2 regions of the Arthrobacter sp. LFS091 genome follow, and region 2 is predicted to be linked to the other one. Evidence: predicted binding sites of a transcription regulator. Region 2 holds the regulator's gene; the other holds the start of a gene.

Region 1 (12,020 bases), 240 kb from region 2:
GTCGTCGGCTTCGATGCACGCTACAACTCGGACATCTTTGCCCAGGAAACCGCCGCGATCTTCACCGCGGCAGGCATCGAAACGTTCCTCATGCCGGCGGCACTTCCGACGCCGTTGCTCGCCTACGCGGTCAGGAACCTCGATTGCGACGGCGGCGTGATGGTCACCGCCAGCCACAACCCGCCACAGGACAACGGATACAAGGTCTACCTTGGCCGGCACGCCGTGTCCGAAAGCGGCCGCGGCTCCCAGATCGTAGCCCCCTACGACGCTGAAATCGCGGAAAAGATCCAGGCAGTGGGCGCATTGGAATCGATCGAACTTGCCGACGGCGGCTGGACGGTCCTGCCCACCTCCATCGCATCCGACTACGAGTCGGCCATGGCCAGCCTGGTGGACCGCGAACACTTCCCCGCCCGGGACCTCAAAATTGTTTTGACCCCCATGCACGGCGTAGGCGGCGAAACGGCCGTTTCTGTCCTGAACGCAGCCGGATTCACCGATGTGACCCTCGTGGCCGAACAGGCACAGCCTGACCCGGACTTCCCCACGGTCGCCTTCCCCAACCCGGAAGAACCCGGTGCCTTGGACCTGGCTCTCGCGGCAGCCGGGGAATCAGGGGCGGACATCGTTCTGGCCAACGACCCCGACGCCGATCGGGCCGCGGTTGCTGCCCTGGACCCGGACACAGGGGCATGGCGGATGCTGCGCGGCGACGAGGTAGGTGCCCTTCTGGGCGCTCATGTCGTGGCGCGTTTGACCGCCAGCGCCGGCGACGAGCCGCACACCGGAGTCTTCGCGAACTCGATCGTTTCCTCGCGGCTGCTCTCACGTATTGCCGCTGCAGCGGGGTACGCGCACGAGGAAACACTCACGGGCTTCAAATGGATTTCACGCGTTCCAGGACTCATCTACGGGTACGAAGAGGCGCTGGGCTACTGTGTGGCCCCTGGGCTGGTGCGCGACAAGGACGGCATCTCGGCGGCAGTGCTGATCGCTGAACTGGCGGCAGCTGCCAAAGCGGAGGGCCGGACGATCTTCGACACACTGGACGATCTTTACCTGGTGCACGGCCTGCACGCGAGTGACCAGCTGAGCATTCGGGTGGCGGACCTGGGCCTGCTGGACGCCATGATGAACCGCCTGCGGGTCAACCCGCCCGAAGCTTTTGGGGGCTCCGCCGTCGAGGTCTTCACTGACCTGGCGGAAGGAAGCGATGCACTGCCTCCCACGGACGGGCTGCTGTACCTGACCCGCGACCTCACCCGCGTGATCATCCGGCCCAGTGGTACGGAACCGAAGCTGAAGTGCTACCTGGAAGTCATCCAGGCGGTGGAATCCGCAGCGGAACTTCCCGCTGCGCGCCAAGCAGCGCGGACATCCTTGGACGAGGTCCTCGGGGACGTCCGCGAAGCGCTGGGCTTGTAAAACTCCTAGAGCTCAACCTCGATGAAGCCGTCCACCAAACGGGTGCGGAAAGCGTCGAGGCGGAGGTCGGGGTTGGTGAAGCACTCACCGGTTTCGAGGTCGTAGACCTCTTTGTGAAGGGGCGAGGCGATGGTCGGGCGGCTTCCCTTGGACCCGACGATGCCACGCGCCATAACGTTCGCGAGGGTCGCCGGGTCCTGCTGGGCAACAGCGAAGACCTCGGTGGGCGCGGTACGGAACAGCGCAATCTGGCGACCGCCGATCAACGCAGCCTCGCCCCAGGCCAGTTCGAGCTCGTCCACCGGGCAAACACGCTGCCACGTAGCTGCGGCGCGCAGGTCACGCTCAAGAATGTCGGTAACGTCCAGAATTACGGTCATGTCAGCCCCTCTCACTGTGTCCGGGTGCTGGCAGTCTCCGCCGTCGCTCCCCCGGACAGGGCCGCGCTTGCGGCCACTCCTCCACGCTAAAACCCCGGTGTTTCATCAGGGGGCGCGGATTGTGTCCACTTCGTAAAAGAGACCTCACACCCGAGGAAATGTCCTCGTGATGCAGAAGTTAAGATCACGAAACAAACGGGAAACTGAAGCGAAACTGCCCGTCCCTAGGCTGGAACCACAAGTTGCGACAGATCCGTTGGCAACATCTGCGAAAGGCCCACAGTGACCGGACACACTTCAAGTACAGAGAACCCGCGCCGCATCGTCGTCGTCGGCGGCGGCCCCGCCGCGCACCGCTTTGTTGATGCCATGTTCAACCGCGGACTTGAAGGTTGGCAGGTTACGGTGCTGACCGAAGAGGCCCACCTCCCCTACGACCGCGTGGCATTGAGTAAGGCGCTCACCGAAACCGGCGTGGACCTCACCCTGGGTGACGCTTCCATGTGGGAGCACCCGGCAATCACCCTCAAGACCGGCGAGCGCGCCGTCAAGATCGACTCCGCGGCCAAGAGCGTCCTCACTGCTGCCGGCAACAAGTACGAATACGACCATCTGGTGGTCGCCTCGGGTTCGGATGCCGCCCGTCTTCCCATCCCCGGCGCCGAGCATACCCACGTTTACCGGACGCTCGAAGACGTATGGGCCATCAACCAGGCCATAGCCGGGCTGACGGAGAAGCTGGGACGCAAAGTCAACGCCGTCACCATCGGTGGTGGCCTGCTGGGGCTTGAATCCGCAGCCGGCACCGAACAACTGGGAGCTACCCCGGTTGTCATCAACGGCTCGCCCTGGCTCATGAACACCCAGTTGGACGAAGGCGCAGGACAGGCCCTTGGCCGGCTCATCGAAGCCAAGGGCTTCACGGTCCACGGTGGCGTCTTCCCCTCCGAGGTGGTTACGGACGACGACGGTAATGTCACCGGAGTCCTCATGGCCGACGGCCGCACCATCGCAGCCGACATCGTGATCGTAGCCATCGGCGTCAGGCCCCGCGATGATCTCTTCCGCGCTGCGGAGGGCGAAGAGCAACTCTTCAGCCTGGGCCAGCGTGGCGGTGTGGTGATCAACGATTTCTGCGCCACCGAGGTGGACGGCATCTGGGCCATCGGTGAAGTAGCCAACTTTGGTGGCATGTGCCTTGGCCTCGTTGCTCCGGCCAACACCATGGCCGAGATTGTTGCCGACCGTCTGCACGGCGGAGAGGCCACATTCCCCGGTTTCGATACGGCCACCAAGCTCAAGCTCTCCGGTGTGGACGTGGCCAGCTTCGGTGACGCCTTCGCCAAGACAGAGCACTCCCTCGAAATCGTTTACGCCGACCCCGCCCGCGGTGTTTACCAGAAGATCGTCACCACCGACGATGCCAAGACCCTTCTGGGCGGCATCTTCGTGGGCGACGCCTCCCCGTACATGAGCCTGCGCCCCCTCCTGGGCCGGGAACTCCCTGCAGAACCCGGCGCCTACCTGAGCGCGGCCGGCGGTGGAGAAGCCCCGGAAACCGAACTCCCGGACGATGCCATCCTCTGCTCCTGCAACAACGTGGCCGCCGGTGCCATCCGTGATGCCATTAATGGGTGCGGCGCCTGCGAAGGCAACGCTCCCGTACAAGAACTCGGCGAGCTGAAGGGCTGCACCCGTGCCGGAACCCAGTGTGGGTCCTGCGTTCCCATGCTGAAGAAGCTTCTGGAAGGCGAACTGACCAAGTCCGGCATCGAGGTCTCCAAGGCGCTCTGCGAGCACATCAGCCTTTCCCGCCAGGAGCTCTTCGATGCCATCCGTGTCCTGGAGCTCACGTCCTTCGAAGACATCATGGCCAAGTACGGCACGGGCGCCGGTTGCGACATCTGCAAGCCGACCATTGCCTCCATCCTGGCCAGCCAGCACTCCGCCTACGTCCTGGACGCCGGGCGTGGTTCCCTGCAGGACACCAACGACCGTGCCCTGGCGAACATGCAAAAGGACGGGACCTATTCGGTGGTTCCCCGCATCGCCGGCGGCGAGATTACGCCCAAGGGCCTGGGCGTCATTGCTGCGGTGGCTGAGAAGTACAACCTCTACACCAAGATCACTGGTGGCCAGCGCATCGATATGTTCGGTGCGCGCCTTGAGCAACTGCCGGACATCTGGAAGGAACTGGTTGATGCCGGCTTCGAATCGGGCCAGGCTTACGGCAAGAGCCTGCGTACCGTGAAGTCCTGTGTCGGCTCCACGTGGTGCCGCTTCGGTGTCCAGGATTCCGTGGCCATGGCGATCGCTTTGGAGCTGCGCTACCGCGGTCTTCGCAGCCCGCACAAGTTGAAAATGGGCGTTTCCGGTTGCGCCCGCGAGTGTGCAGAAGCGCGTGGCAAGGACGTCGGCGTGATCGCGACCGCCGACGGCTGGAACCTTTACGTGGGCGGGAACGGAGGCGCCACGCCGGCTCACGCCAAGCTCCTCGCCAAGGACCTGGATGATGAAACGCTGCTGAAGTACATCGACCGCTACCTGATGTACTACATCCGCACGGCCGATCGCCTGCAGCGCACTGCCCGGTGGCAGGAAGAGCTCGACGGCGACATCAAGCACGTCGAGGACGTTGTGGTACACGATTCCCTGGGCATCGCCGACGAGCTCGAAGCGGCCATGGCCAAACACATCGACACCTACGAGGACGAGTGGGCCGAGACCTTGAAGGATCCCGAGCGCCTCCGCAGGTTCCGTTCCTTCGTCAACGCCCCCGACCAGAAGGACGAGTCCATCTCCTTCGTTCCGGAGCGTGGCCAGATCCGTCCGGCCACGAACGAAGAAAAGGGCGGCGTGCTCATCGCTTCCACCATCCCGGTCCGCAGCGAAACCGTCAACGCAGAAAACTAGGGGTCCCCCATGCAGCTCACCATTGATCTCACCGGCCGCGACGTCCTGGTTGCCGGCTCGGAAAAGTCTGCCCGCCAAGCAGTTCGCCGGTACCGGAACGCCGGAGCCCACGTGTCCCGGCTGAGCACACCCGAGGGTATCCCAGGTGATGGCCGGCTCCCGGACCGTCCGTTCCTGGTGGCAGTGGTGGACGACGGCGAAGCCGGCTGGCTTCCGTTGGTGGAACGCTGCCGCGATGCCGGAATTCCAGTAGCGTTCGAGCCGGCCGCGGGCGCCGAAGGCAACGTCACGTTGGTGGGCGGTGGTCCGGGTGCCCTGGACCTGCTCACTGTCGGCGCCGTGGAGGCCCTGCGCGACGCCGACGTGGTGTTCTATGACCGGCTGGCGCCCTACCAGGAGTTGGCTGGCCTGACCTCCGCCGAGCTGGTGGACGTTGGGAAGCAGCCCGGCCTGCATAAGGTCACCCAGCGCGACATCGAGAAGCTCATGGTTGAAGCTGCCCTGCTTGGCCAAAACGTGGTCAGGCTCAAGGGTGGGGATCCCTACGTGTTCGGACGCGGCGGCGAAGAAGTGGCGGCGTGCGTTGCGGCGGGCGTGCCGGTGCGTGTCATCTCCGGCGTCACCAGCGCCATCTCCGTTCCGGCCGCAGCGGGGATTCCTGTGACGCACCGCGAAGTAAGCCACATGTTCACGGTTGTCTCCGGCCACGCTCCCCTGACCGAGAAAGAGCACACCCATCTTGCCGGTCTGGGAGGAACGATCGTGGTCCTCATGGGCATAGGCACCCTGCCCCAACTTGCCGCGGGCCTTCGCCGGGCGGGGATGAGGCCGGACATGCCGATGGCCGTGGTGGAACGCGGGTACCGTCCGGGGCAGCGCACCACCATCGCCGAACTCGGTACGATCGAAACAGCAGCCACCGGTTGCAGTAACCCTGCCGTGCTGGTCATCGGCGAGGTGGTCAGGGTGGCTGAAGCCAACCGGAACCACGCCGAAGCATCCGCCGAACTGAGCCGACTCGCGGCTTCGCTCCTTGAAGCCTGAAGGTAAAAACACATGACTGTTGCACGTGCCATCGAAGTCCAGGAAGCCACCGCAGCTCCGGAAGTATCCGAGGCCGCAGATGCTCCGCTGGACGGATTCCGCATTGGTGTTACCTCGCACCGCCGTTCCCGTGACCTCATCGAGGCACTGGAGCGTCGCGGGGCGAGTGTTCTGCACGCCCCCGCTTTGAAGATCGCCCCCGTGCAGGAAGACATGGTCCTCATCGAGGACACCCGGACCATCATCGCTGCCCGGCCGGATATCTGTATCGCCACCACCGCTTACGGTATGCGCCGTTGGTGCGAGGCCGCTGATTCCTTCGGCATCGGCGAGCAGCTCCTGGAAACGTTGTCTGCCTGCCGCATGTTTGTCCGGGGGCCCAAAGCCCGCGGTGCCGTCCGCGCGGCTGGACTTGCCGACGTCGGCATCAGCAGCGACGAAACCACCGCAACCCTGGTGGACATGCTGTTGGCCGAAGGCGTGCGGGGAAAGACTGTGGCCGTGCAGTTGCATGGATACACCGATGTCCGCCAGTTGGAACGGCTCCGCATGTCCGGCGCCACCGTGCTGACCGTGACACCGTACCGCTGGGTCAAACCCGATGGCGAAGACAAACTGCCGCGCCTGATCGAAGCCGTGGTTGGCGGGAACCTGGATGTCCTCACGTTCACCAGCGCCCCTGCAGTGGATGCCATGTGGAGCACCGCGCATGAAATGGGTCTGTACCGGTCCCTCATCGAAGCCCTCAAGGGACCCGTGACGGTCGCAGCTGTTGGGCCCGTCACTGCGCAGCCACTGGTGGACGCCGGGCTCACCCCCCTTATCCCTGACAGGTACCGTATGGGTGCGCTGATCCGCCTTGTGACAGAGCACCTGTCCTTGAACCACGTCCGGCGGTTGGAGACAAAGAGCGCCACGATCGAGTTGCGGGGCCGCTGCTTGCGGGTCAACGGTGAGGTGGTGGATTTGGCTCCTGCACCCCTTCTGCTGCTGCGGGCGCTGCTCGGCGCTGGCGGGGCTGTCCTGTCCAGGGAAGCGCTCTCGGACCTGTTGGACCTGCGGGGATCCGTCCACGCCTTGGACATGACGGTCAGCAGGCTGCGCTCGTCGCTCCCGGACGGCAAGCTGGTGGAGACCGTCGTCAAACGGGGCTACCGGTTGCGGGCTTAGGCTTTCCGACACGCTACGCCGCCTTCACTAGGGGTAGTTCGTCCCAATGGGTGGTGTAGCGGGGGCTGAGCATGTCCCTTTTCATGGACCAGTCCGGCCCGCCCTTGATTCCCGCATGGCCCAAGCCGATGGAACCGCGTCCGTACTTCTTGCTGACCTCTTCCAAGAGGCTGCCGATGCCCCGTTCCTCGTGCGGGTTCTCGAAGATGGCCAAGGGTTTCTGGTTTCCACTGGGCCGCAGGTCCGTGACCATGATGCCGGCTTTGGCGTACCGCACGCCTTCCTGGATCCTGGGAACCAAGGCGTGCGCCGCCCGGGTGAGCAGGACCGGGTCCGAGGTGGGCATTGGCAGCTTGACGCTCACAGTGGGAAAAGACCTGTCATTCGGGTTGTAGACGGAGGTCTGGGCGAAGGCGGTCAGGAGTTTGGCCTGCAGATCATGCTTGGCCAACCTGGCACTGGCCATTTGCCCGTAAACGCTGAGCACCTGCCGCATCCCGGCCGCCGTGGTGATGGGAGTGGAAAAGGAACGGGAGAAGATCAGCTGGTCCCTGCCGATTCTTTCTTCTTCCATGGGAATGCAGGGGGTGCCCTGGAGTTCCAGGACCGTTCGCATCATGACGATCGAAAACTTGTCGCGCAGGGCAATGGGGTCGGCCCGGACCAGGTCCAGGATCGAGAAGATTCCCATGGCATTCAGGCGCTTGGTGAGCCGCGTGGCGACGCCCCAGATCTCGATCACTGAAAGCCTGGCCATAAGCGCTTCGCGTTGCTCTTCGGGAATCGAGTCCCAGCGGCACACCCCCTGGAACGCGGGGTTGTGCTTGGCCCACTTGTTGGCCAGCTTGGCCAGGGTCTTGGTCCCGGCGATTCCCACGCACACCGGAACCCCCACATGCTTTTGGCAGGCCATTTTGATGGTGCGCCCCAACTCCAGGAGTTCCCCGGGCTGCCCTTTGACGCCAAGGAACGCCTCATCGATGGAATAGACCTCCTGCCACGCCGAGAAGCGGGCAAGGAGTTCCATGACCCTCGAGCTGATGTCGCCGTAGAGCTCATAGTTGCTTGAGAGGGCAACCAAGCCCCATTCCTTGGCGCGCGGAGCAAGCTTGAACCACGGATCTCCCAACCCGATGCCGAGCTTCTTGGCTTCCGGAGACCGAGTCACGGCGCAGCCATCGTTATTCGAGAGGACTATGAGCGGCCTGCCCTCCAACGATGGGTTGAAGGCCCTCTCCGCCGACGCATAGAAGCAGTTGATATCCACATGGGCGATCTCCTGCATCCGATGCATGATTGCTGGCTTGGACATCGATCTCCTCCTGATCCGCGCTATCACGCACACCCACGCAACCCGCGCAGGACACGCCTAGTATTCGAACATACTTTCGAATACTTAAACTGTAGCGTCGACCACAGACAAGAAAGCTCCTCTGAGCAATCGAACGGCGGGGGATTCTGGCGTTCCCGCGCGCTGAGCGGGGCATGGACAGTCCTTGCTTTAAACATTGATGAGTGTAAATATTTACATGTGTCTATGTCTTTGGAATTGACCCCGGTTCAAACCGTCGCCTGCTGCTCGCCGTTGGCGCGCGAACCACTGTCGGAGAAAGAAGCAGACGGTGTTGCGCCGTTGTTGAAGGCATTGGCCGATCCGGTGAGGTTGCGCCTGATGTCATTGGTGGCCTCCCATGAGGGCGGCGAAGCGTGCGTCTGCGACCTGAACGATGCCTTCGAGTTGTCTCAGCCGACCATCAGCCACCATCTCAAAGTGCTGCACGAAGTAGGTTTGCTGGACCGGGAAAAGCGAGGCGTCTGGGTCTACTACAAGGCCCGCACCGAAGCGCTGCAGAACCTGGCGGCCCTGATCGGTGGACAGGCTCAGTGAACCCCTTGCTTGTCCGCCGCACCGGAGCGGAGTTCATTGGGACCGCGTTCCTCGTCATGGCCGTGGTCGGGTCCGGCGTGATGGCCTCCCGGCTGTCACCGAACGACGTCGGACTGCAGCTGCTGCAGAATAGCCTCGTCACCGGCGCGGCCCTGGTTGCGTTGATCCTGGCCCTGCAGCCGGTATCAGCCTCGTTCAACCCCATCGTCACCCTGGTTGAACGGTTCCTCCGCCTGATCGACACCCGGACTGCCGCTCTTTTGGTTGCGGCGCAGATCGTGGGTGGTCTGGTCGGGACGGTCGCGGCGAACCTGATGTTCGGCCTGGCGCCAGCCACATTCTCCACCCATGAACGGAGCGGGCCTGGTCTCTGGCTGGCAGAGGTCATCGCCACAGCCGGGCTACTGGTCATCGTGTTCGGGACCATCCGTTCCGGACGCGCCGACCGGGTGGCTTTCGCCGTCGGGGGTTACATCACCGCCGCGTATTGGTTCACGTCTTCCACAAGCTTCGCCAACCCGTCGGTCACGATCGCCCGAACCCTCACCGACACCTTCTCGGGGATCGCGCCCGCTTCCGCACCCGGTTTCGTCGCCGCCCAACTGGTCGGAGGCTCCCTCGGACTGATCCTTGTCCGCTTCCTCTACCCCCACACCACTGATGTTTCCCCGGCTGATGCCGCGGCTGATCGAAAGGTGCTCTCATGAGCGTCAAACCGTCCGTCTTGTTCGTCTGCGTCCACAACGCAGGACGCTCCCAGATGGCTGCTGCCTTCCTGACCACCCTTGGCCAGGGCGCGATCGAGGTCCGCTCCGCTGGTTCACAACCCGCCGATCAGGTCAACCCCGCAGCGGTTGAGGCCATGGCCGAGATCGGGATCGACATGTCCGCCGAAATCCCCAAGATCCTCACCACCGAGGCCGTCAAGGACTCCGACGTAGTCATCACCATGGGCTGCGGGGACGAATGCCCGTACTTCCCGGGCAAACGCTACGAAGACTGGGTCCTGGAAGACCCCGCCGGCAAAGGCGTCGAGTCCGTCCGGCCCATCCGTGACGAGATCAAAACCCGGGTCGAGGCACTCATTGACTCCCTCGCCCCGGCAGGAGCACAGCAATGACAGAGCACGACTCCCTGCCCGTCGCGGTGATCGGCGCCGGGCCGGTCGGTCTGGCCGCGGCGGCGCACCTCCTCGAACGCGGGCTCGAACCCCTCGTCATCGAAGCCGGCCCCACCGTCGGTTCCGCCATCAAGGAGTGGGGCCACATCCGAGTCTTCTCCACCTGGAAATACAACCTCGATCCCGCAGCCGTCCGCCTCCTGGAACGCACCGGTTGGGAAGCACCCCGCCCGACCGCTCTGCCCTACGGCCACGAAATCGTCACCCAATATCTTGAACCTTTGGCCGCAACCCATGACCTGGAGCAGAGGATCCATACCGGTTCCAAGGTCATCGCCGTTACACGGCAAGGGATGGACAAGGGCCACAGCCACGGCCGCGACCAGACATCTTTCGTCCTGTACGTTCAGCACGACGACGGCCATACGGCCGAGGTTGTGGCGCGGGCCGTCATCGACGCCTCCGGAACCTGGAACACCCCCGCACCGCTTGGCTCCAGCGGGCTCTCCGTTCCCGGGGAAAATGAAGCGCGCGCCACCGAGACCATCACCGGGCCCCTGCCTGATGTCACGAAAGGCCGTTTCGCTGGCCATCGGACCCTCGTCATCGGGTCCGGCCACTCGGCCGCGAACATGGTCCTGGACCTCGCTCGCCTCGCACGCACCAAACCCGGCACCGAAGTAGCGTGGGCCATCCGCGCCTCCACCCCTGACAGGGCTTACGGCGGCGGCAACGCTGACGAGCTCCCCGCCCGCGGCCAGCTTGGCACCCGCCTGCGCACCGCCGTCGAGACCGGGGGCGTGCAGCTCCTGACAAGCTTCAACACCCGCCGCATTGAAACTACCGATTCCGGCGCGGTGGTGGTGCACGCAGCGGACGGCCGGTTCATCGAGGTGGACCATGTCATTCCGGCGACCGGGTTCCGTCCGGACCTGGGCATCCTTTCCGAACTTCGGCTGGACCTGGACCCGGCGGTCGACGCCCCCAAAGCCTTGGGACCGTTGATCGATCCGGACTTCCACAGCTGCGGAACCGTCCCGCCCCACGGCGCAAGGCTTCTCGCCCACCCCGAGAAAGACTTCTACCTTGCAGGAATGAAGTCCTACGGCCGGGCACCGACCTTCCTCATGGCCACCGGCTACGAGCAAGTGCGCTCCATTGCAGCCGCCCTCGCCGGCGACACCGCAGCAGCGGACGCGCTGGAGCTTGAACTGCCCGAAACCGGTGTCTGCTCCACCAGCCTTCCCGCAGAGGGGCAAGACGCGGCGGATTCGTGCTGCGGATCCCCAGAACCTGTCCCGGTCACGATTGGCTTCGCTACCGGCCTGGTCCACGGACGCAGCGCGGAACCGGCCACACCATGACCGACGGAACCCGCTTGCCGATACGCCCGATGGAACATGGCGACTGGCCGGCGGTTGAGGCGATCTGGGCCGCCGGCATCGCTACAGGCCACGCAACCTTCGAATCCGCACCGCCGAGCTGGGAAGACTTCGACGCTACCCGCCACCCCCAGCTCCGCCTCGTTGCCGAAGACCACGGCAACATCGTGGGCTGGGTCGCCGCGGCAGCGGTTTCCTCAAGGACGGTCTACCGCGGCGTCGTCGAACACTCCATCTACATCGCCCAGGAGGCCCGCGGCCGCGGACTCGGCAACCAGCTCCTCGACGCCTTCATCCGCAGGACCGAAGAGGAAGGGATATGGACCATCCAATCCACCATCTTCCCCGAGAACACCGCCTCCATAGCCCTGCACCAACGACACGGTTTCACCGTCGTGGGCACCCGACAAAAGATCGGACTCATGAGCTATGGGCCGGCGGCCGGATCCTGGAGGGACACCATCCTGCTCGAACGCCGCACCCAACAGGGAAGCTAGGAGGCTCCCGCGGTGTCCTTCTTGTGTACAAGGTAGATGGCGCCCGTGGTGACGTCCTCCTCCAGCGCTTCCAGGGTGCGGCCACGGGTTTCGGGCACCTGGGTGTAGATGAAGATCAGCGCGAGGATGCCCACCACCCCAAAGAGGAAGAAGGTGCCGGTAATGCCCACGCCCGCAACCAACGTGGGGAAGAAAAGG
Region 2 (12,020 bases):
CGGCCCCATAGACGGGCACAGCGACGCGATGATCAGCAAGGGCCAGTTCCGCGTCGGACAAGCCCTGGGCTTCGTTCCCGAACAACCACGCCGTCGGCCCCTCAAGGGCATACTCGGACGCTACGGTATCGTTGCCGAGCCTCCGCGCCGCGTTTTCGTCCTGGAGTTTATCCAGGTTGACGGTCCCATAGCCGTCCGCGGCCAGGACACCGATGCCCAACTCGCGGCACCGTGCGACCAGCTCCTCAACGTCCACCCCCAGAACCACGGGCAGATGGAACAACGAACCTGCGGTGGAACGCACTGCTTTGGGATTGTAGATGTCCACACTGGATTCGGTCAGGACCACGGCGTCCGCGCCGGCAGCATCAGCGGCACGCAGGACCGTACCGGCATTTCCGGGGTCACGTACCTGGCACATCACGGCAATGAGGCGGGGACCGGCGTCGAGAACTGACTCCAGGCTGACGTCGAGAAAACTGCAGACGGCCACAATCCCCTGCGGCTTGACGGTGTCCGCCATCGCTGCCAGGACTTCATCACTGGCGAGCCGGAGCTGGGTGCCCTGTGCGAGGTCGGCAAGTTCGGGAAGCCGCTCCAGGCACGCTTCACTGGCGAAAACTTCATGAACGACGGCGGCGCCACCTGCCGCTGTCCGGTCACGGTGCAGGCTTAGCGCCTCCCGTACGGCCTGCGGCCCCTCAGCCAGGAAGCGCCCGCGCTTTAAACGCGCCGGGCGCCCGGCAAGCTTGGCGACATCCCTCACCCGATCAGCTCGGGGGTTGGTCATCGAAAAGTCTTGCGGGCGCCCGGTTTCGTTCATATAAGAACTTTAGTGGCTGTTGCGACTAGTTCTTGATCTGCTGGCGGGCTTCGCCGCCGGCCGGCTCAAAGCCAGCAGCCTTTGCAGCCTCAACCGTGGAGAACCAGTATTCGGCAGCAGTGGTGTTGTACCAGGTGGAACCCGGCACGTGGTACTTCTTGGACTCGGCGTTGCCCTTGATGGCGTAGCCTTCCGGAGCTTCGTCGCCATCAGCAGCAACTGCGCCGTCGATGGCCGGCTTCTCGGAGACAACAGCCTTGACAGCCGTGGCCGTAGCGGCAGCCGGAGCAACCTTTGCAGCCTTGGGGGCAGCTTCGGCCTTTGCAGCCGGAGCAGACGTGTCAGCCGGCAGGGCAGCCTTGGCAACGTTCACCAGTGCAGCGAAAGCGTTGGCGTCGGAAACGGCCAGTTCGGCCAGCATGCGGCGGTCAACCTCAACCTCAGCGGCCTTCAGGCCCTGGATCAGACGGTTGTAGGTGAGGCCGTTGGCGCGGGATGCAGCGTTGATGCGCTGGATCCAGAGGCGACGGAAGTCACCCTTCTTCTTGCGGCGGTCACCGTAGCTGTACACAAACGAGTGCAGCAGCTGCTCTTTTGCCTTACGGTACAAGCGCGAACGCTGACCGCGGTAACCCTTGGCGCGTTCGAGGACAACCCGGCGCTTCTTGTGGGCGTTTACCGCCCGCTTCACACGTGCCACGTGCGTACTCCTTCAGAAATCTTTATCCCAAGCTGCTACTGCCGGAAGTCCGGCGGGCCTGAGAAGGCTTTTGGTGTAGTCGGTTCCTGCCGGTTGGCGGGACCCAGAGAACTTGGAACTTAGACGCCGAGCATCTTCTTGATGACCTTGGCATCGCCCTTGAAGACGATCTTGTCGCCGGCAAGGCGACGGGTCAACGTGGAGGACTTGTGCTCCAGGTAGTGGCGGCGGTTGGCCTGCTGACGCTTCAGCTTGCCGGTACCGGTCAGCTTGAAGCGCTTCTTAGCACCGCTGTGGGTCTTCATCTTCGGCATGGGAACCGATCTCCTTACGTATCCACGGACGAGTCCGCGATTCTTTCGCGCAGCCGGCCTACAGGGGCCAGCGTGCTGGTTGCTTGCCGATGGAGGACAGGCCTCCGCGGCGTTGAACTAGTTGGTCTTGCGTGCAGCAGGCTTCGGCGTGGCCTTGGGGGCCGCTGGCCGAGCTGCCGGCTTGGGAGCTGCCGGCTTGGCGACAGGCTTCGGAGCCGCAGGAACTGCCGGCTTCGGAGCTGCTGCGGGTACAGCCGGCTTCGGAGCTGCCGGAGCAGGTGCCGATTCCGTCTTGGCCGGTGCGGCCTTGGCTGCCGGGGCCTTCTCGGCCACAGCTTCCTTGGCTGCCGGAGCCTTTTCGGCCACGGCTTCCTTGGCTGCCGGCGCGGGAGCTTCCTGGGCTACGGGAGCTTCCTCAACAACGGGAGCTTCTTCAACAACCGCGGGCTCGCTGGCTGCCGCGGCTTCTTCAGCTGCGGGAGCCTCGACCTCGGGAGCTTCAACAGTTTCCTGCGTGGGCTCTGCTTCGCTTACCTGGAAGCCCTCGGGCAGAAGGTCAGCCAGGCTCTGCGTGAGCGGCGCCTGCTCCCCCGTGGTGTCCACGCGGCCTGCAGCCTTGGCCTCGTTCTGGGCCTTGGCTTCTGCACGCTGCGTAGCCCGGCGGGCTTCAGCCTTGGCTTCTGCCTTGTTCTTCAGCGGTCCGATCACCATGACCATGTTGCGGCCATCGATGCGCGGGCTGGACTCAATGATGCCAACCTCGGCAACATCTTCCGCGAAGCGCTGCAGCAGGCGGATGCCCATTTCGGGACGCTGCTGCTCACGGCCACGGAACTGGATCATGGCCTTGACCTTGTCGCCAGCGCCGAGGAAGCGAAGTGCGTGTCCGCGCTTGGTCTCGTAGTCGTGCTTGTCGATCTTGAGTCGGAAGCGGATTTCCTTCAGAACCGTGTTGGTCTGGTTCTTGCGCGCTTCACGTGCCTTGACGGCGGCCTCGTACTTGTACTTGCCGAAGTCCATCAGCTTGCAAACAGGGGGCTTGGCCTGCGGCGCAACTTCAACGAGATCGAGATCGGATTCGGCAGCAAGACGCAGGGCGTCCTCAATGCGGACAATTCCTACCTGTTCGCCGGCAGGGCCGACCAACCGCACCTCGGGGACGCGGATACGCTCATTGATTCTTGGCTCGCTAATGTTAAAGCTCCTGTGGTTGTGGTGATGTCACCGGCAAATAGAGAAGGCCCCCAATTGCTGGCGCAATCGAAGGCCTCGAAGATCGGGGGCACTCCCCTAAGGGAAGTACACACTTCAGGGTTCACACCCTCAAAGTGTCCGACCAGGTACCCGGCAACCTCTTGTCCTTTTACGGAATCCTGTCCCCTGGGGGAAACGGCTGACGCGGGTGGGAGAGATCTCCGCTTGCTAACTGAAAGACAATTCTACAGAAACATCCCGCCAAGCGCACATTGCGGGCGGCGGGATCGTTTGACTGCAAATAACGACTTCCAGTCGGTCTGTGACAAGCTTACCAGTATGAGCACTGAAGACAGCAATTCCCGCAACTCCTTTGGCGAAGACGCCGCCCCGGCCGCTGACGCCGGCGTCTCCCAGCAGATCCGCGACATCGCGGAAGTACCTGCCGTGGAGGTCATCACCACCGGCGCCGTCCACCTGATGAGTGCGGCTGCCGTAAAAGTCGGCCTCGCCGACGACCCCAATGCCGAGGACCTCAAGGACCTGGATGAGGCCCGCAAACTGATCACGGCCCTCGCCGGACTGGTATCCGCCGCCGCCCCGGAAATCGGCTCCCAGCACGCAGGACCCTTGCGCGACGGCCTTCGCTCGCTGCAACTGGCCTTCCGAGAGGCTTCACTTATCCCCGATGCCCCGGGCAAGGGCCCGGGCGAGAAGTTCACCGGACCGGTGAACTAGCCCCAACAGCCTCAAGAACCGACGACGGCGACCCCACCACATCCGGTGGGGTCGCCGTCGTCGTTTGAATCCTTATACGCGGGCGGATCTCCGACGCATCGACATCAGGGCCAGGCCGGCAAGGCACAGGACGACTCCCGCAGCACCGATGGCCGCGAAACCGGCCGACGGGCCGACGTTATCGATGAAGATGCCTGCCAGCGGCGCGCCGAGGGCAACACCGGCGGTGAGCGCAGAACCGTACCAGCCCATGGCCTCGCCACGGCGTTCCTCATCCACGAGGTCGGCCACCTTCTCCGACGATGCCGACAACACAGGAGCGCAGAGCAGTCCCGGAAGAATCGACAGGAAGGCGAGGGTCCACGTGTCGTGGGCGAAACCCATCGGAATGGTCAACGCGGCCATGCCCAACAGCAACAGCATCGGCGAAATCTGCCGCTTCATGGACCCGTAGATGAGCCCACCAACAACGGACGCTGCGCACCAGAAGAAGAACACGATGCCGATTTGGTTCTGGTGGCCACCCCTTTCCAGCAGGCCCACGATGCTCACATCCGAACCGCTAAGGACCATGCCCGATCCGGCCGCCACCGCAAAGAGCGCTGCAACCGAAACCGTAAACCAGCTGAAGTTCCGCGCCACCTTGCTGCGGATCGCCGCCGTACGGGACGTGGCGGGCGCCATCTCCGAGGCGGCCTCCTGGACGTGGGCCGGAGCCGACGCCACCATGGCAGCCTCGGCGGCTGCCAGGTCTGCTGCAGCCCGGTCGGCAGTCTCTTTGGGCGTACAGGCGACATCGCTGCGTGTTGGCGGGTTGAACCACATGAGGAAAAGCCCCGCGACCGAAACCGAGATCCCCACGGCGGTCAGGCCCACCGCCGAAAATCCGGCCGTGGCCACGACGGCGCCAACGGCCGGGCCGATCATGAAGACCAGTTCCGTCGCGATGGAATCCAAGGCAAAGGCCGAACGGCGCTGCTCACCGTCCACCATGACACCCAACGACTGGCGGACCACGCTGAAAATGGGCAGAGTGAAGAGGCCACCAACAAAAACCAAAGGCAGCAGCCACTCATAGGACACGTGCGGAACGATCGTCCAGATGACCGTTTCGGAAACAACGGAAGGAATCAGAGCCCGCCGCAGACCCACGGTATCCACCCGGCGACCACGCCAGGGTGCGCCCACGGCAATGCCGATCGTCATGACAGCGGCAGCAGCACCCGCCGCGGCATATCCCTGCCCCAGGGTCAGGACAATGTGCAACGTCAGGAGCACGCCGGCCGCCGAATGCGGGATACGGGCAATCATGCCCACCACCAACAGGCGCCGGACTGGGCGGATGGACAGCATCTCTTTGTAGAGAGCGAAATTCACTGGCAAATCCTCTTGTTCCCCCGGGGCAGCCCGGAGGGACCGGTACTGCCGTTAGTGCCGCCCAGGCTCCTGTGCTGCACGCTGCAATTTCACTTCAATGGAGTCAACACTTTCGGCAAAGGTTTCCATCCGTGCCCACGCTTCATGCAAGCCACCAACAAGCGCCTGGACGTCCGCGGCACCGAGTCCGTCCTCGAGGTAGAGCACCACCTGGAGTTCCGGGCCAGGACCTCCGCCGGCGACCGTGCTGCCATCCGCCGTCAGCGTGGACACACCGCCGCCGGGCCGTGTCTCAAGTCGGCGCACGGCCGGAAATTCCAGGGCCGCTGAAGCGAGAGCAGACTCCAGTTGATCATCAAGGTATGACGGCGTCCAGTCCCGCTGCTGGGCCAAAGCCCACATAGCCGGCCGCCGCACAACGAACGTGTACTCGGAACCGGGATCCAGCACCAACAGTTGGGCATCTTCCGAAACTGCGGACAGGGCCGCCCGCGCCGCATAGACAGCCACCGGACGGGCTTCAGAATGCCACGCCTCCAAAGCCGCCGCAGACGTGAAGACGGGCATCGCTGTTCTACCATCACGGGCCTTGAGTGTGATCAATGCCATATCGGCCTGCTTGTCCGCATGCAGGCCGTCGACGCCGTCCGCTTCCTCGGCGAGTTGCGCGACAACCGGGACAAAGACCCTGGCAGTGGCAAGAGCTTCCACGACGCCGGCCTCAGTCCCGGTACCAGCGATGAGTGCAGCGATGGCCGAGGCGTAGCCGGGATCAGCCGTACCGTCGTCGTCCTCGAAGTTGTGGATCCTGGCGTCGTCCCCGCTGAGGCTCCGACCAGCCCACGGGCGTCCCGCCGAATCAGTTGCTCCCCCGGCACCCTTCAAAGCGGCGGCGATGTGTCCTGGGAGCTGACGCCCTCCGTGGCCTTGTTCTTCGTGCTGGTGTCCAGCCTCGTGCGGCATCAGCGTCGACCGGCGACGTCCAGGGCCTCAGGCAACGTAAAGGCACCGGCATACAGGGCTTTGCCCACGATTGCGCCTTCGACGCCCAGCGGCACGAGTTCCCGCAGGACCCGGAGATCTTCGAGGCTTGAGATGCCGCCCGAGGCCACCACAGGCTTGCCCGTCTTCTCGACCATCTGGCGCAGCAACTCCACATTGGGACCCTGCAGCGTTCCGTCCTTGGTGACATCGGTGACCACGTAACGGGCGCACCCGGCGTCCTCGAGGCGTGCAAGGACCTCCCAGAGGTCGCCGCCTTCCTTGGTCCAGCCACGACCAGCCAGGGTGGTGCCGCGGACATCAAGTCCGACGGCGATTTGGTCGCCGAAGCGCTCAATGGCCCGACGGGTCCAGTCCGGGTTCTCCAGCGCGGCGGTGCCGAGGTTTACCCGTGCCACGCCCAGTTCCAGCGCCCGCTCCAACGACTCGTCATCCCGCAGGCCGCCGGACAACTCCACTTTGACGTTGAGCTGCGAGACGACCTCACTGATGAGCGCGGCGTTGTTCCCCCGGCCGAAGGCTGCGTCCAGGTCCACCATGTGCACCCACTCGGCGCCTGCGTCCTGCCAGTTCAAGGCAGCTTCGAGCGGTGTTCCATAGCTGGTTTCCGAACCCGCTTCACCCTGCAGGAGGCGAACCGCCTGGCCATCGACGATATCGACGGCGGGAAGGAGTTCCAGAACGGACTGGGTGGAGGTGGTCATGAGTGTCCTTGAAATCGTGGGGGCGCGGATTAGTTACCGGGCAGCGTCAGGAGGTAGGCGGCCAGCAGGGACATCCCTGCCAGCACGTAGAAAGAAACTGAAACCCAAGTGGGCTTCTTTTGCTGATGGAAGGAAATTCCGCCCCCCACCAGCACGCCGGCGAGGCCCATGAGGACAACCGACCACATCTAGGCGGCACCGCTTTCAGGGGTTTCCGCTGTTGACGCAGGCCTGCGCAGGCCATCCACCCAGTTGCGGAGGAGCCGGGCTCCGGCGTCACCGGACTTTTCGGGGTGGAATTGGGTAGCGCAGAGGGGCCCGTTCTCCACGGCGGCGATGAAGCGCGCGCCGTGCTCGGACCACGTCACCATGGGAGGCGCCATGCGAGGCTGGACGACGTCGAAGTTCCATTCCTGGACGCCGTAGGAGTGCACGAAGTAGAAGCGCTCCTGCTCGACTCCGGCGAAGAGCTTGGAGCCCTCCGGGACATCCACGGTGTTCCACCCCATGTGCGGCACAACGGCTGCGGGGAGCAACTCCACCTTGCCGGGCCATTCGGCCATGCCTTCGGACTCCGTACCGTGTTCGACACCTGCCTCGAAGAGGACCTGCAGTCCAACGCAGATAGCGAGCACGGGCCTGCCACCGGCCACCCGGCGGCCGATCATGCGGATGGCGTCGACGGCCTTGAGTTCCTTCATGACAGTCTCGTAAGCACCGACGCCGGGAACAACCAGGCCGTCGGCGTTGAGAACGTCCTCGGGCTTGGCACTCAACAACACGTGGGCACCGGCACGTTCCAGCGCGCGGACCGCCGAACGGACGTTGCCGGAGCCGTAGTCCAGCACCGTTACGGTGGGCTTGCCTTCCGGTGAGGACGGCTTGATGACGGCCACGGTATCGGTAACCGCACCGTCCTTGAGGACCTGGCTGCTCATAGCGCTCCCTTTGTTGAGGGGATTCCCTCGACCCTCGGGTCTGATTCAACTGCGGCACGAAGGGCCCGTGCGAACGCCTTGAACTGGGCTTCCACGATGTGGTGCGGGTCGCGCCCCGCGAGCACCCGCATGTGCAGGCAGATACCCGCGTGCAGGGTAATGGCTTCAAAAACGTGACGGGTCAGCGAGCCCGTGAAGTGTCCGCCAATGAGGTGGTATTCCTGGCCCGCAGGCTCACCGCCATGCACCAGGTAGGGCCGTCCCGAAACATCAACCACCGCGTGAGCGAGGGCTTCGTCCAAGGGAACGGTTGCCTCACCGAAGCGACGGATCCCGGCCTTGTTTCCCAGGGCAGTCCTCAGGACCTCGCCGAAGGTAATGGCTACATCCTCCACGGTGTGGTGGGCGTCGATGTGGGTATCACCCGTGGCCTTGACAGTCATGTCGATCAGGGAGTGCTTGCACAATGCCGTCAACATGTGGTCATAGAAGGGAACCGAGGTACTGATGTCCGAGACACCGGAGCCGTCCAGGTTGATCTCCACCAAAACGGAGGATTCGCTGGTGGTGCGCTCCATGCGCGCGGTGCGGGCAGCGGACGGCGTGGCGCCGGTTTCGCTCATTGGGACGTCCTTCTACACAAAAGTCGGATGGGGTCTATTGACAAGTTTAGGCGGGCCGTGATGCTTGGCTGTCCAAAAGGCCTTCCAGGGCAACAAGGAAGGCCGTGGTTTCCGGTTCGGTACCGGCTGTGACCCGCAAGTGGCCCGGGATCCCGACGTCGCGGATCAGCACTCCTGCATCGAGCAACCCCTGCCATACGGCGTGCGGGTCCTCCAGACCGCCGAAGAAAACATAATTGGAGTCCGATGCGGCAGGCTTGAGCCCCATCCGCAGCAACTCGGTGACAATGCGGTCGCGCTGGACTTTGATGTCCTCGACATCGGCCATCAGCGCTTCCCTGTGGCTCAGCGCAGCGAGGGCGGTTGCCTGGGTAATCGCCGAGAGGTGGTACGGAAGCCGGACCAGCCTGATCGCGTCCGTAACCTCCGGGGCAGCGGCCATGTAACCCAGCCGGGCGCCGGCCAAGGCAAAAGCCTTGCTCATGGTGCGCGAGACGATCAGCCGTTCCCGTCCTGGCAGCAGAGTCAGGGCGCTGGGCGTGCTGTCGTGCGCAAACTCGTGGTAGGCCTCGTCAACGATTACGATCGCCTGGCTCGCTTCGCCGGCTTCGTAGACCGCCTCAACGACGTCCAGCCCGAGCCCCGTCCCGGTGGGGTTGTTGGGAGAACACAGGAAAACGATGTTGGCGCCGGTCTCCCGGACCTGGTCAGCGGCCGATTGCGCGTCCAGTCCGTAGTCGTCGGCCCGGACTCCCCGGACATATTCCGTGTCCGTGCCGCTGGCGAGAAGCGGGTACATGGAATACGTGGGAGGAAAACCCAACGCCTTGCGACCAGGACCACCAAATGCCTGGAGTATCTGCTGGAGGACCTCGTTCGATCCATTGGCCGCCCAGATGTTGTCACGGGAAAGACCATGACCCAAGTACTCGGCCAGCGATTCGCGGAGCTCTGTGAACTCGCGGTCGGGGTAGCGGTTCAAACCAGTGGCAGCAGCGGCGACGGCCTCCGTAATGGCGGCCTGCACATCGGCCGGGACGCCATGGGTGTTCTCGTTGACGTTCAGCAAAATGGGGACATCAAGCTGCGGTGCGCCGTAGGGGCTCAGTCCACGCAGGTTGGTCCGGAGGGGAAGTCGGTCAAGTCGCTCAAGCTGCTCACTCACCCAGTCAGTTTAAGGGGCCGCTGCGTCCGCCAACTAACTGTGACGCCGGGCCACTCCCGTTTCGCACAGGGTCCGGCACTTAGTTGGCGGGCACGAAGAGCTGCTGACCGGGCTGGATGCGGCCGCCACGAAGGTCATTGAGCTGGATGATTTCCGTGATGACATCCCGGGGATCCCGCTCAGGAGCTGCCGCGCCTGCAATACCCCACAGGGACTGGCCCGGCTGGACAGTGACTGTAACGGCGACTGGTGGTCGAAGCTGAGACTGCGAGTCGGAGGCCTTTGCGGGCGCGGTGATGAAACCGGCAAGGCTCAGCAGCGCAGCCACCAGCAACATAGCGGGGATGCCGAAGAACACAATCCGCCCCCGACGGGTCAGGCGCAGGCGAGAGGGAGCCTGGGTGGTGCGGAAATCAGCGAACGTAGTGATTGCGGACATGAGCTGAGCCCTTCTGAGCTATTGCCAATGAGCCGGATGCCCGGCGCCTGGCTGCCAATTCTTGGTGTTCTCCTGTGCCGGCCCTTGCTTGTTCGAACACTTTCTTCGAACATCGGGGCTCAGCGTCAGGTTTATAGAACACATATTCGAACCTTGCTATGACATTTTTAGCACTTATCAACGAACGGTGTCGAGACTCGCTAGAACAAATGTTTGATAAACGCCGGTGGCTGCCCTACGTTTGAGTGAAGAAACAGCACTGTTTCAGTGGAACAGGAGGGTCTGACATTTTTGCGGGCCCGACATCCCCGGACACACACCGGGGACGGAATGGAAAGGCATTGGCGAACATGGCAGCGAAAGCCACGGGCGGCGCGGTACCCCTGCGGAGCCAACAGCCTCAAAAGAGCCCCAAGAGCCTGACCGTCCGTCAGAAGAAGATCCTGGAGACCATCCAGAGGTCCGTGAATGACAACGGATACCCGCCCAGCATGCGTGAGATCGGTGACACTGTCGGCCTTGCCAGCCTCTCCAGCGTCACCCACCAGCTGTCCCAATTGGAAAAGCTCGGGTACCTCCGCCGCGATCCGAAGCGTCCCCGGGCCATGGAAGTCCTGATGCCCTTGACCCTGGACGGCGGTCCTATCCCCGGCGTCGAAGCACCCACGGCGCTTCGCAGCACGGGCGGACTCGCTGTGACGGAACTGGCCAGCGCCAGCGATACAGCGATGGTTCCGCTGGTGGGCCGCATCGCCGCCGGTGGTCCCATCCTGGCCGACCAGACCGTGGAGGACGTACTCCCCCTCCCGCGGCAACTCGTAGGGCATGGCGAGCTGTTCATGCTCAAGGTCGCCGGAGATTCCATGATTGACGCGGCCATCTGCGACGGGGACTGGGTAGTGGTGCGACGCCAGAACGACGCCATCAACGGAGACATCGTCGCCGCACTCCTGGACGACGAAGCAACCGTGAAAACCTTCCGGCAGCGCGACGGACATACGTGGCTGCTCCCCCAGAACACCCAGTACGAGCCCATCCTTGGCGACCAAGCCACCATCATGGGCAAAGTCGTCTCTGTGCTGCGCTCCCTCTAGCCCTCACTCGGGTCCTGAGGAGCCCCTAGGAGCCCTTTGCCGACCCCAGCCGCTCCAGGACACCTCGGACTACTTTGCGGTCGGTTGTGGCCCAGAATGGCGGCAGGGCAGCCCGAAGAAACCCGCCGTAGCGTTCTGTGGAGAGCCTGGAATCAAGTACGGCCACCACACCCTTGTCACCGGTTGATCGGATCAGGCGTCCAGCTCCCTGGGCCAACCGAATGGCCGCGTGGGTGGCCGACACGGCCATGAAGCCGTTTCCGCCGGACTGCGCGACCGCCCGTGAACGGGCGGTCATCAGGGGGTCGTCCGGACGTGGGAAGGGAATGCGGTCTATGACCACCAGTCGGCAGGAGCCGCCCGGAACGTCCACCCCCTGCCACAGGGACATGGTGCCGAACAGGCAAGTATCCGGCTCATCAGCGAACTGCTTGACCAGCGCAGCCATGGTGGACTCACCCTGGCAAAGGATGCCGACGTCAAGGCGGAGCCGCATGGCATCGGCCGCTTCCTCGGCTGCCCTCCGTGAGGAGAACAGGCAGAGCGCTCCCCCACCCGAGGCCCTGATGAGGTCTTCCAACTCGTCAAGGGCTTCCGGCGATGTACCCCGACCAGGCTTGGGCAGGTGCTTGGCCACATAGAGCACACCCTGCTTGGGGTAGTCGAATGGCGACCCCACATCGATGCCCGTCCAGCTCGGGGCGCCGTCACCGATAAGGCCCAAGCCACCGGCGGCCGGTTCAAAAGCCGCGCCTATGGCCAGCGTGGCGGAGGTGAGGACCACCGTGTGGCCGGCAAAAAGCCCTTCACGCAAACAGCCTGCGACGCTTAACGGCGCAATGTTAATGAGGGCGGGTGCTGTTTCATCAGGCTGGGAGTAGCCCTGCTGGGGGTCGAAGTTGCTGTTTC

Evidence for each region. The regulator LexA, encoded in region 2, represses DNA repair genes until DNA is damaged. The targets are predictions, from matches to a motif close to TCGAACANNTGTTCGA.
Region 1: a site for LexA is predicted at 8,312-8,327, ahead of ACNQOP_RS09460 (Y-family DNA polymerase). Genes of this name have one in related genera too.

What each region holds. Positions count from the first base shown of each region.
Region 1 is NZ_JBFPFP010000004.1:277,179-289,198, forward strand. Features, by position in the region: gene ACNQOP_RS09435 (phospho-sugar mutase) at 1-1,428, shown strand, start outside; gene nirD (nitrite reductase small subunit NirD) at 1,434-1,808, opposite strand; gene nirB (nitrite reductase large subunit NirB) at 2,091-4,721, shown strand; gene cobA (uroporphyrinogen-III C-methyltransferase) at 4,731-5,765, shown strand; gene ACNQOP_RS09455 (uroporphyrinogen-III synthase) at 5,778-6,935, shown strand; gene ACNQOP_RS09460 (Y-family DNA polymerase) at 6,949-8,247, opposite strand; gene ACNQOP_RS09465 (ArsR/SmtB family transcription factor) at 8,473-8,823, shown strand; gene ACNQOP_RS09470 (aquaporin) at 8,820-9,530, shown strand; gene ACNQOP_RS09475 (arsenate reductase ArsC) at 9,527-9,943, shown strand; gene ACNQOP_RS09480 (FAD-dependent oxidoreductase) at 9,940-11,307, shown strand; gene ACNQOP_RS09485 (GNAT family N-acetyltransferase) at 11,304-11,822, shown strand; gene ACNQOP_RS09490 (sugar porter family MFS transporter) at 11,819-12,020, opposite strand, start outside.
Region 2 is NZ_JBFPFP010000004.1:37,026-49,045, forward strand. Features, by position in the region: gene ACNQOP_RS08370 (TrmH family RNA methyltransferase) at 1-823, opposite strand, end outside; gene rplT (50S ribosomal protein L20) at 849-1,523, opposite strand; gene rpmI (50S ribosomal protein L35) at 1,643-1,837, opposite strand; gene infC (translation initiation factor IF-3) at 1,955-2,989, opposite strand; gene ACNQOP_RS08390 (DUF1844 domain-containing protein) at 3,371-3,769, shown strand; gene ACNQOP_RS08395 (MFS transporter) at 3,842-5,146, opposite strand; gene ACNQOP_RS08400 (SseB family protein) at 5,198-6,109, opposite strand; gene priA (bifunctional 1-(5-phosphoribosyl)-5-((5-phosphoribosylamino)methylideneamino)imidazole-4-carboxamide isomerase/phosphoribosylanthranilate isomerase PriA) at 6,109-6,852, opposite strand; gene ACNQOP_RS08410 (hypothetical protein) at 6,882-7,040, opposite strand; gene hisH (imidazole glycerol phosphate synthase subunit HisH) at 7,041-7,790, opposite strand; gene hisB (imidazoleglycerol-phosphate dehydratase HisB) at 7,787-8,413, opposite strand; gene ACNQOP_RS08425 (histidinol-phosphate transaminase) at 8,460-9,578, opposite strand; gene ACNQOP_RS08430 (LysM peptidoglycan-binding domain-containing protein) at 9,658-10,017, opposite strand; gene lexA (transcriptional repressor LexA) at 10,368-11,111, shown strand; gene ACNQOP_RS08440 (ATP-dependent DNA helicase) at 11,137-12,020, opposite strand, start outside.